DNA from 2 places in the Lelliottia sp. CFBP8978 genome. Region 1 is predicted to be linked to the other one. Evidence: predicted binding sites of a transcription regulator. Region 1 holds the regulator's gene; the other holds the start of a gene.
The links. Region 1 encodes CRP, which controls carbon source genes, mostly activating them, when cyclic AMP is high. Its sites were predicted from a motif close to ATGTGANNNNNNTCACAT; they were not measured.

Region 1 (5,476 bases):
GTAAGTATGAATGGCGCCAATTTCGAGCTGGCCGTCTTCCAGCAGCTGCGAAATACGCAGGCTTTGCGTACCCGAAAACGAGAAATCCAGCTTGCGGGCAATGCCTTTTTCGAAGATATCGAGATGTTCACTGCGGCCCACGCTCGGCATGATCATATGCAGGTCATGAACGATTTGTGGGTTCACCTCTGCCAGCGAGCGGGACAGAAAATCGGCCTGCTTCTGGTTGTTGCCTTCCAGCACGACTTTGTCGCCCGGAGCGATCAGTTTTTCCAGCATCGCGACGAGATCGTCGGTTGGCAGGACCTTGCCTTGCACCGGGACAGAAGCCAGACGGCGCGCTTTTTCGCTGCGTCGAGTGTTCCAGACCCGGGCGGTTTTTTGCCCAGATAACATTATTAACCTCCTGATTCAGCACATCATTCTGATTTGCTTAACGCTGAACAAAGTGTGCGCTCTGGTGAGAAAGGCATCAATTAAGCGTAGAGCGGAATCATTAGCCTGAGAGTAATAATCCAGGTAAAGATTTGTGATCGAGATCAGTTCGCGCAGCCGGAAAACAGGCTAGACGAGACAGAAAGGGCTGAATCAGAGGTAAACACCCCTCGTTTTTCTTAAACAGAGTACACTTCGGCAGGTATAGTAAACGGCTGACAAGAATGAATATCGCATCGTTATGACTCACATCATCCCATCTGACTTCGACATCGCGAGTGACGAAAGCACTGCATTTGTTCCTATGCGCGGTGTGGCTAACCCGCACCTGCAAACCATGCTGCCGAGGCTGCTTCGTCGTCGATTGCAGTTTACCCCTCACTGGCAGCGCCTCGATTTGCCTGACGGCGATTTTGTCGATCTGGCCTGGAGCGAAGATCCTGAACAGGCGAAGCATAAACCGCGTCTGGTGGTGTTTCATGGTCTGGAAGGGAGTCTGCACAGCCCCTACGCCCACGGCTTGATCCATGCGACAAAACAGCGCGGCTGGCTCGGCGTGGTGATGCATTTTCGCGGATGCAGCGGCGAGCCCAATCGCCAGAAACGGATTTACCACTCCGGCGAAACCGAAGACGGGACCTGGTTTTTACGCTGGCTGGCCGACAGTTTTGGCCCCGCGCCAACGGCTGCCGTCGGCTATTCGCTGGGGGGCAACATGCTTGCCTGCCTGCTGGCAAAAGAGAGTGACGATATCCCGCTGGATGCGGCGGTGATTGTCTCTGCGCCCTTTATGCTTGAGCAGTGCAGTTACCATATGGAAAAGGGGTTTTCACGGGTCTATCAGCGCTACCTGCTGAATTTGCTCAAAGCCAATGCGGCGCGTAAGCTCAAAGCCTATCCGGACACGCTGCCAATTAGCCTGCAACAGCTGAAGCGTATGCGCCGTCTGCGTGAATTCGACGATCTGATTACGTCGAAGATCCACGGCTTTGCCGACGCGATAGATTACTATCGTCAGTGTAGCGCCATGCCGTTGCTGAATCAGATCACCAAACCGACGCTGATCATCCATGCCAAAGACGATCCGTTTATGGATCATCACTCCATTCCGGCGCCGGAACATCTGCCCGCCAACGTACAGTATCAACTGACTGAGCATGGCGGCCATGTCGGCTTTATCAGCGGCACATTACGACGGCCAAAAATGTGGCTGGAAGCGCGGATCCCCGACTGGTTAACCCCCTACCTGGAAGGCAAAAAATGATGATTCCCTGGCAGGATCTGGCTCCCGAAACGCTGGATAGCCTGATTGAAAGCTTTGTATTACGCGAGGGCACCGATTATGGTGAACATGAACGTTCGCTTGAGCAAAAGGTCGCCGATGTAAAACGGCAGCTACAAAGTGGCGAGGTGTTGCTGGTGTGGTCTGAACTGCACGAAACCGTCAACATCATGCCGCGCAATCAGTTTCGCGGTTGATTGTTCCATCTTTCCAGTCAGGGAGTTGCTATGTCCGCCAGACATCCGGTTATTGCCGTTACGGGTTCAAGTGGTGCGGGAACCACCACCACCAGCCTCGCTTTTCGCAAGATCTTCGCCCAACTCAATTTGCATGCTGCCGAAGTTGAAGGTGACAGCTTTCACCGCTATACCCGTCCGGAAATGGATATGGCGATTCGCAAGGCCCGCGATTCAGGGAAGCACATCAGCTATTTCGGCCCTGATGCGAACGATTTCGGCCTGCTGGAACAAACCTTTATTGATTACGGCCACACCGGTAAAGGTCAGTCGCGCAAGTATCTGCATACCTACGATGAAGCCGTCCCATGGAACCAGGTTCCGGGTACGTTTACGCCGTGGCAGCCGCTGCCGGAACCCACCGATGTCCTGTTCTACGAAGGATTGCATGGCGGCGTAGTGACACCCCAGCATGACGTGGCGCGCCATGTTGATCTGCTGGTGGGCGTGGTGCCGATTGTCAATCTGGAGTGGATCCAGAAGCTGACCCGTGACATGAGCGAACGCGGCCATTCCCGTGAAGCGGTGATGGATTCTGTCGTGCGCTCAATGGAAGATTACATCAACTATCTGACACCACAGTTTTCACGAACCCACATCAACTTCCAGCGCGTTCCGACGGTGGACACCTCAAACCCGTTCGCAGCAAAAACCATTCCGTCACTGGACGAGAGTTTTGTGGTGATCCACTTCCGCAATCTGGAAGACATTGATTACCCCTGGCTGCTGGCGATGCTGCAGGGCTCATTTATTTCCCACATCAATACATTGGTGGTCCCGGGCGGGAAGATGGGTCTGGCGATGGAGCTGATTATGATGCCGCTGGTGCAGCGACTGATGGAAGGCAAGAAGATCGAGTAACCCTATTCCCTCTCCCCGTGCAGAGGGTCACGATGAGGGCATCGGTGCGCACGATGCCCCATCAGTCAGCCTTCGATCACATCATACGAATGCGTGATTTTCACCGCTTTTTCCAGCATTAACGCCACAGAGCAGTACTTCTCGGCAGAGAGATCGACCGCGCGGGAAACCGCCGCATCCTTCAGATCTTTCCCGGTCACGATAAAGTGCAAATTGATATGCGTGAACAGGCGCGGGGCCTCTTCGCGACGCTCGGAGGTCAGCTTCACTTCGCAGTCCGTCACCTCATGGCGACCCTTTTGCAGAATCGAAACCACGTCGATTGCGCTACAGCCGCCGGCGGCCATCAGCACAACTTCCATCGGGCTTGGCGCTTTATCACCGGAGTTACCATCCATCAAAATCTGGTGTCCGGAAGCGGATTCACCGAGGAACGTTAAACCTTCAACCCATTTCACACGCGCTTGCATATTCATTAACTCCGACGTTGCAATTTTCCGAACAGATTACGCGCGCGTTACAATTCTCGCAACGGAAGACGACCTGCGTCATGCTGAAGCGAGACACCAGGAGACACGCGGCGAAAGCTATGCTAAAACACTCTGGATGCTACAGTAATACATTGACGTTACACATGTATGCAGAGGACATCAAACATTACTGGCTGCGAAACAAAATGACAGCCGCATTCCCAGGTACGGGGAAGAATTCGATTGCAACCCCAGAGTCAGGATGCGATTTATGACTCTGGTGACAGCTTATAACAGAGGATAACAGCGCATGGTGCTTGGCAAACCGCAAACAGACCCGACTCTCGAATGGTTCTTGTCTCATTGCCACATTCATAAGTACCCATCGAAGAGCACGCTGATTCACCAGGGTGAAAAAGCGGAAACGTTGTATTACATCGTCAAAGGCTCGGTGGCAGTGCTGATTAAGGATGAAGAAGGGAAAGAAATGATCCTTTCTTATCTGAACCAGGGTGATTTCATCGGTGAACTGGGCCTGTTTGAAGAAGGCCAGGAACGTAGCGCCTGGGTACGTGCAAAAACCGCGTGTGAAGTCGCCGAAATCTCCTACAAGAAATTCCGTCAGTTGATCCAGGTGAATCCGGATATTCTGATGCGTCTTTCTTCGCAGATGGCTCGCCGCCTGCAGGTCACTTCCGAGAAAGTGGGTAACCTTGCCTTCCTGGACGTGACAGGCCGCATCGCACAGACATTGCTGAACCTGGCGAAACAGCCTGACGCCATGACCCACCCGGACGGTATGCAAATTAAAATTACCCGTCAGGAAATTGGTCAGATCGTCGGGTGTTCTCGTGAGACCGTTGGCCGTATCCTGAAAATGCTGGAAGATCAGAATCTGATCTCCGCCCACGGTAAAACTATCGTGGTTTACGGAACGCGTTAATTCCGGTCAGACGGCGTGCCATCGCAAGGTGTCACGCCGTTTTTGTCTCTGGCAACCATGTGGCGCAGGCTGATTTATCACCCGGAAGTTAACTACGCACTTCGGCAAACGCTGGTGTTATGTCTCCCCGTGGCTGTCGGTCTGATTCTCGGCCAACTGCAACATGGTCTGCTGTTCTCTCTCGTGCCTGCCTGCTGTAACATCGCCGGTCTGGACACCCCGCATAAGCGCTTTTTCAAACGTCTGATTATTGGCGGCAGTTTGTTTGCCGGTTGCAGCCTCGCCGTGCAGCTCTTACTTGCCCGCGACATTCCTCTGCCGCTGATTTTAACCGTGCTGGCGATGACGCTCGGCGTCACCGCGGAGATCAGTTCGCTTCATGCGCGCCTGCTGCCCGCATCGCTCATCGCCGCGATTTTCACCCTTAGCCTTGCCGGAAATATGCCCATCTGGGAGCCGCTGCTGATCTATGCCCTCGGCACGTTGTGGTACGGATTGTTCAACTGGTTCTGGTTCTGGATGTGGCGCGAACAGCCCTTACGCGAATCCCTGAGCCTGCTGTACGTCCAGCTCGCGGAGTATTGCGAAGCAAAATACACCTTGCTGACGCAACATACCGATCCGGAAAAGTCGCTGCCGCCGCTGCTCACTCGCCAGCAAAAGGTGGTGGATCTGATTAGCCAGTGCTACCAGCAGCTCCATATGCTGGCCGCCAATAAGAATCATGAATACAAGCGGCTGCTGCGCACGTTTCAGGTCGGGCTGGATCTTCAGGAGCATATTTCCGTCAGCCTGCATTATCCTGCCGAGGTGCAAAAACTGGTGGAGCGCAGCCACGCCGAAGCGGTGATCCGCTGGAATGCGCAAACGGTCGCCGCGCGCCTGCGGGTACTGGCTGACGATATTCTGTACCACCGCTACCCCACGCGCTTTACGATGGAAAAACAGCTGGGCGCGCTGGAGAAAATCGCACGTCAGCATCCGGACAATCCGGTCGGGCAGTTCTGCGCCTGGCACTTTAGCCGCATCGCGCGCGTGCTCCGCACCCAGCGCCCCCTCTATTCCCGCGACCTGATGGCCGATAAGCAAAAACGCCTGCCGTTGCTGCCAGCGTTAAAAAGCTATTTGTCCCTGAAATCCTCGGCCCTGCGCAATGCGGCGCGGATCAGCGTAATGCTCAGCATTGCCAGCCTGATGGGCATGGCGCTGCATCTACCGAAACCCTACTGGATTTTAATGACGGTGCTGT
Region 2 (5,476 bases), 2.0 Mb from region 1:
TCACTTCGTCGAAGTTCAGAACATCGCCTTTGATTGGTTCAGATTTAGGACCAACCTGGATTTTCAGTTTTTCGTCCACGCCGCCATTGATAGCGTAAAGCATGGTTTTCGCGAGGTTAGCACGCGCACCGAAGAACTGCATTTGCTTACCAACAACCATTGGGCTTACGCAGCAAGCGATAGCGTAGTCATCGTTGTTGAAGTCAGGACGCATCAGATCATCGTTCTCGTATTGCAGAGAAGAGGTATCGATGGACACTTTAGCAGCGAATTTCTTGAAGTTCAGAGGCAGTTTTTCTGACCACAGAACGGTGATGTTTGGTTCCGGAGACGGGCCCATGGTGTACAGGGTGTTCAGGAAACGGAAGCTGTTTTTGGTTACCAGAGTACGGCCATCAACGCCCATACCACCGATAGATTCAGTTGCCCAGATTGGGTCACCAGAGAACAGCTCATCATATTCTGGGGTACGCAGGAAGCGAACCATACGCAGTTTCATGACCAGGTGGTCAATCATTTCCTGTGCGTCTTGCTCGGTGATTTTGCCCGCTTTGATGTCGCGTTCGATGTAAGCATCCAGGAAGGTGGATACGCGACCGAAGGACATTGCTGCACCGTTCTGAGACTTAACAGCAGCCAGGTAGCCGAAGTAAGTCCACTGAATAGCTTCCTGAGCATTGGTAGCAGGACCAGAGATATCGCAGCCGTATTTAGCCGCCATCTCTTTGATCTGACCCAGTGCACGGTACTGTTCAGAGATCTCTTCACGCAGACGGATAGTCGCTTCCAGGTTTACGCCGTTTTCCAGATCGGACTGCAGAGAGACGAACTGAGCGTATTTGTCTTTCATCAGGAAGTCGATACCGTACAGCGCAACGCGACGGTAGTCACCGATGATACGACCACGACCGTAGGCATCTGGCAGACCAGTCAGTACACCAGATTTACGGCAGTTCAGGATGTCTTTGGTATAAACGTCAAACACGCCCTGGTTGTGAGTTTTGCGGTATTCGCTGAAGATTTTTTTCAGCATTGGGTCCAGTTCGCGATCATACGCTTTGCATGAACCTTCAACCATTTTGATGCCACCGAACGGAATAATCGCACGTTTCAGTGGTTTTTCAGTCTGCAGACCAACGATTTTCTCAAGGGCTTTGTTGATGTAGCCAGCGTCGTGAGAAGTGATGGTAGAAGCAACGGAAGTGTCGAAATCAACTGGCGCATGAGTGCGGTTTTCCAGTTTAACGCCTTCCATTACGTTGTCCCACAGCTTGGTGGTTGCGTCAGTTGCACCAGCCAGGAAGGATTCGTCACCTTCATACGGGGTATAGTTTTTCTGAATGAAGTCACGTACGTTGACTTCTTTCTGCCAGTCACCTTTCGCGAAACCTTCCCAGGCTGTGGCTAACTTTTCATTAAGCTCGGACATGTGATACCTACCTTCTTAAGTGGATTTTTTATTTACTGCCTGAGAAACCATCAATGATGATTGTCGCCACGCAGGTAAATGACCCAGTATGTCAACCCAACCAGCAGACCCCCACCGATAATGTTCCCAATGGTGACAGGGATCAGGTTATCTGTGATGAAATTCATAATGGTCAGATGAGAAAAACTTTCCGGGGTTGAACCGATAGCAGTCCAGAACTCCGGGCTCGCAAAGTTGCGGATTACAATACCCATTGGGATCATAAACATGTTTGCGATACTGTGCTCAAAGCCGCTGGCGACGAACATTGCTACTGGCAGAACCATAATCATGGCTTTGTCCATCAGGCTGCGTCCGGAGTAGCTCATCCAGACCGCCAGGCAGACCATCAGGTTTGCGAGGATGCCAAGAGCAACAGCTTCGATAAAGGTGTGATGCATTTTGTGGTCAGCGGTTTGCAGGACGTTCAGGCCCCAGCCACCGTTGGCGGTCATATACTCGCCCGACAACCACATAAGCAGAACAAAGAGCAAACAGCCAATCAGGTTGCCAACGTAGACATTAATCCAGTTGCGCGCCAGCTGGCCCCAGGTGATTCTTCCGCTCGCTTTCGCTACCACGATCAGCACCGTCGAGGTAAAGAGGTCGGCGCCGCAAATGACGCACAGAATCAAACCCAGTGAGAAGCAGATACCACCAATGAGTTTCGCAATACCAAAAGGCATCGCAGCAGTACCGGTAGTCGCAGTGATGTAGAACACAAAAGCGATGGAGATGAACACACCAGCGGTAATCGCCAGATAGAACGTCGTCATCGGGTGTTTCGTTGCTTTATAGACACCCGCCTCTTCGGCAACTTTGGCCATCGCAGCTGGGAGTATTAGATCAAAAGGGTTGTCAGCTTTCACACTAACTCTCTCTTTATTAAGTCGGCGACGAGATACTAACAAAGCATTATAGAAGAGAAATTGATATAGATCATATCTCGCCTGGCTTATAGGCCCGCAAAGCGCATGGTTTTACAGCAATTGCGGCGTAAGTTTTTGATTATCCGTATAAAAATAAATTTTAAAAGTTGTGAAAAGAGTTGAATTATTTCCTGGGACCTCACCAGTAGCAGTTAATTAAAATGGAGTAATTACCCTAAAAAGTAACAGTAAAGCCCAGGTAAACATAATTATATTTACCTGTATTTAACTTTATTATTACATTCAATATTTATTGCCAGCGAAATAATAAAACGGGGCAATGAAATTGCCCCGTAATATAGCCCAGACGCGTAAGTACGCCTACTATCTGTAATGCTATGTGCGCTTATTTTGACCAGTGAGCCGTTTTAGCGCGCTGCAGTTTTTCGTAGGCCTTGAGCAGTGACTGATGCGCCGGGAAGGCTTTCAGATCGCTGTCCACAGCCTGAAGACCATAGAACGGCGCTTCTCCACTCAGAGCGGCACTTGCCGCTTCAACTGCCTCTGCGCCATACATCCGTACGAAAGCGTTCAGATATTGCAGCGGCTGACGATCTTCTTCCTGAGACAGCAGCAGCAGAGTTTGCAGGCAGCGATAGTAATTCGCCCGCTCTGCGCTGAAGACTGACTGATTATATTCGATTGTCCATTCCGTCCAGGCCAGAGCCTGATCCAGGTCGCCACCCGCCAGCGCCAGCATGGATTTCAGTTCGCCGATACGCAGGGTGTACCAGCCATTATCTTTACCGGTCGCCAGACCCAGCAGCTCACGCACGCGGGTAAGATCGTCATGGCCTTCATCATCCAGTTGGGCGATGAGGTTCAGATAATCATCTTTTTCCCACTCACTACCTGGCAACGCCAGCAGCGTCTCGCGCAGATGGCTACCCATACTGTTGTTTGCCAGCCACAGATCTTCTGCAGGGTAAATATCAGACATGCCTGGGACGATAATACGGCAAGCGTAGACGCTCAGATGCTCGTAATCGGCGATGTAAACTTCTTTATCTTCAGCTTTGAAGATCGCCATCAACGTCGCGAACTCTTCTTCCGTCGTGCCAGAGAAGTTCCAGTCAACAAACGGGTAATCAGCGTCCTGTTTGAACATATCCCATGAGATCAAACCGCTGGAGTCGATAAAGTGTGTTTCCAGATTAGTGTGCTCACCCACTTCTTCGTCATCGAAGGTTGGCGGAGTAAAGACGTCAAGGTCTTTCAGGCTACGGCCTTGCAGCAGTTCGGTTACGGTACGCTCCAGCGCCACGCCAAAGTCCGGGTGGGCGCCAAACGAAGCGAAGCAGGTACCGTTAGCTGGATTGAACAGCACCACACAGATAACCGGGTATTTGCCGCCCAGAGAGCCGTCATAAGCGAAGATCGGGAAGCCTTCAGCTTCCAGTTTGGCGATGGACTCGACCACGCCCGGGTAGCGCGCCAGCACGTCGGCCGGAATTTCTGGCAGGCTGATCGATTCCGCAATGATGCGATTTTTAATATGACGCTCAAACACCTCGGAAAGACCCTGAACCCGGGCTTCGTTGCGGGTGTTACCGGCAGACATACCGTTGGAAACGTACAAGTTACCGACAATGTTCATCGGGATGTAAACGGTTTTTTCGTCAGACTGGCGGGTAAATGGCAGAGCGCAAATACCGCGTTCGTCGTTGCCCGACTGCAAATCAACCAGCATGCCCGCGGTCAGTTCGTTATCAGGATCGTAGAACGCGCGCAGGCGCTCATCGAGAATGCCCTCTGGCAATTCATCATCTTCAGTCAGCGGGAACCATTTTTCGTTCGGGTAGTGAACGAATGGACCATTTGCAATCGTATCGCCCAGCCAAAAATCGGCGAAGAAATAGTTAGTCGACAGACGTTCGAAATACTCGCCCAGCGCAGAAGCCAGAGCCGCTTTTTTAGTCGCGCCTTTACCGTTGGTAAAGCACAGCGCGCAGTCGGTATCACGAATATGGACAGACCAGACGTGGGGTACCGGGTTGAGCCAGGAGGCTTCTTCGATATTAAAGCCCAGGTCGGTCAGTTTTTGCTGGAAGCGAGCGATGGAATCTTCCAGAGCGGCGTCTTTGCCGGGGATAAACGTTTGAGTCATGGCGGTCACTTTTATCGTACGTAAAGCGCGCAATGATACGGGTTTTGCGTGACAGGCGCTATCTTCGCGAGGGCTGCAGCGAAAATAAAAGACTCAGCTATGCTTATGAGCACTAACCTACTGTTAAGGCATATAAAAATGAAAGCATTCGATCTCCATCGGATGGCGCTTGATAAAGTTCCTCTCGAATTTTTAGGGGAAGTGGCGTTGCGCAGTCTCTACACCTTTATTTTGGTCTTTCTGTTTCTCAAAATAACCGGACGGCGCGGTGTGCGTCAGATGTCGCTGTTTGAGGTTCTGATCATCCTTACTCTGGGCTCTGCGGCGGGCGACGTGGCTTTTTATGATGACGTGCCGATGATTCCGGTATTAATCGTCTTTATCACCCTGGCGTGCCTTTATCGTCTGGTGATGTGGCTGATGTCGAAAAGTGAAAAACTCGAAGATCTGCTGGAAGGCAAGCCGGTGGTGATTGTGGAAGAGGGGCAACTGGCCTGGGAAAAGGTGCGTAGTGCCAATATGACCGAGTTCGAGTTTTTTATGGAGCTTCGGCTTAACAGCGTCGAGCAACTTGGACAAGTGCGGTTGGCCATTATGGAAACTAACGGGCAGATCAGCATTTATTATTATGACGATGAGGATGTAAAACCGGGGCTATGTATCCTGCCTGATGAATGCGTAAAGCGCTTTACCCGGGTTCCGGAATCTGAAGAGTACGCCTGTATTCGTTGCAGCCATGTTGTTGCCATGCAGGCAGGAGAGCATCAATTATGTCCGCGATGTACAAATCCAGAATGGACGAAGGTCAGCAGAGCAAAAAGGATCGCCTGACAGCTATTTTGTCGGTTTTGTGACAGCGAGCTGGCAGAATGTATTGTGTGACAGGGGGCACATTTCTCCGGCCATAAGTTTTAGACATTGCGGCGCGTGTCACTGAATGATAAAACCGATATCCACAGTTATAACTTATTG

Region 2: the regulator CRP is predicted to act here: its motif matches at 2,396-2,413, upstream of focA (formate transporter FocA).

The regions. Positions count from the first base shown of each region.
Region 1 is NZ_CM188253.1:4,040,001-4,045,476, forward strand. Features, by position in the region: gene mdcA (malonate decarboxylase subunit alpha) at 1-396, opposite strand, end outside; gene SOM82_RS19060 (hydrolase) at 677-1,699, shown strand; gene SOM82_RS19065 (YheU family protein) at 1,696-1,914, shown strand; gene SOM82_RS19070 (phosphoribulokinase) at 1,945-2,814, shown strand; gene SOM82_RS19075 (OsmC family protein) at 2,880-3,284, opposite strand; gene crp (cAMP-activated global transcriptional regulator CRP) at 3,595-4,227, shown strand; gene SOM82_RS19085 (YccS/YhfK family putative transporter) at 4,285-5,476, shown strand, end outside.
Region 2 is NZ_CM188253.1:1,548,279-1,553,754, forward strand. Features, by position in the region: gene pflB (formate C-acetyltransferase) at 1-1,429, opposite strand, end outside; gene focA (formate transporter FocA) at 1,480-2,337, opposite strand; gene ycaO (30S ribosomal protein S12 methylthiotransferase accessory factor YcaO) at 2,744-4,504, opposite strand; gene SOM82_RS07200 (DUF421 domain-containing protein) at 4,643-5,335, shown strand.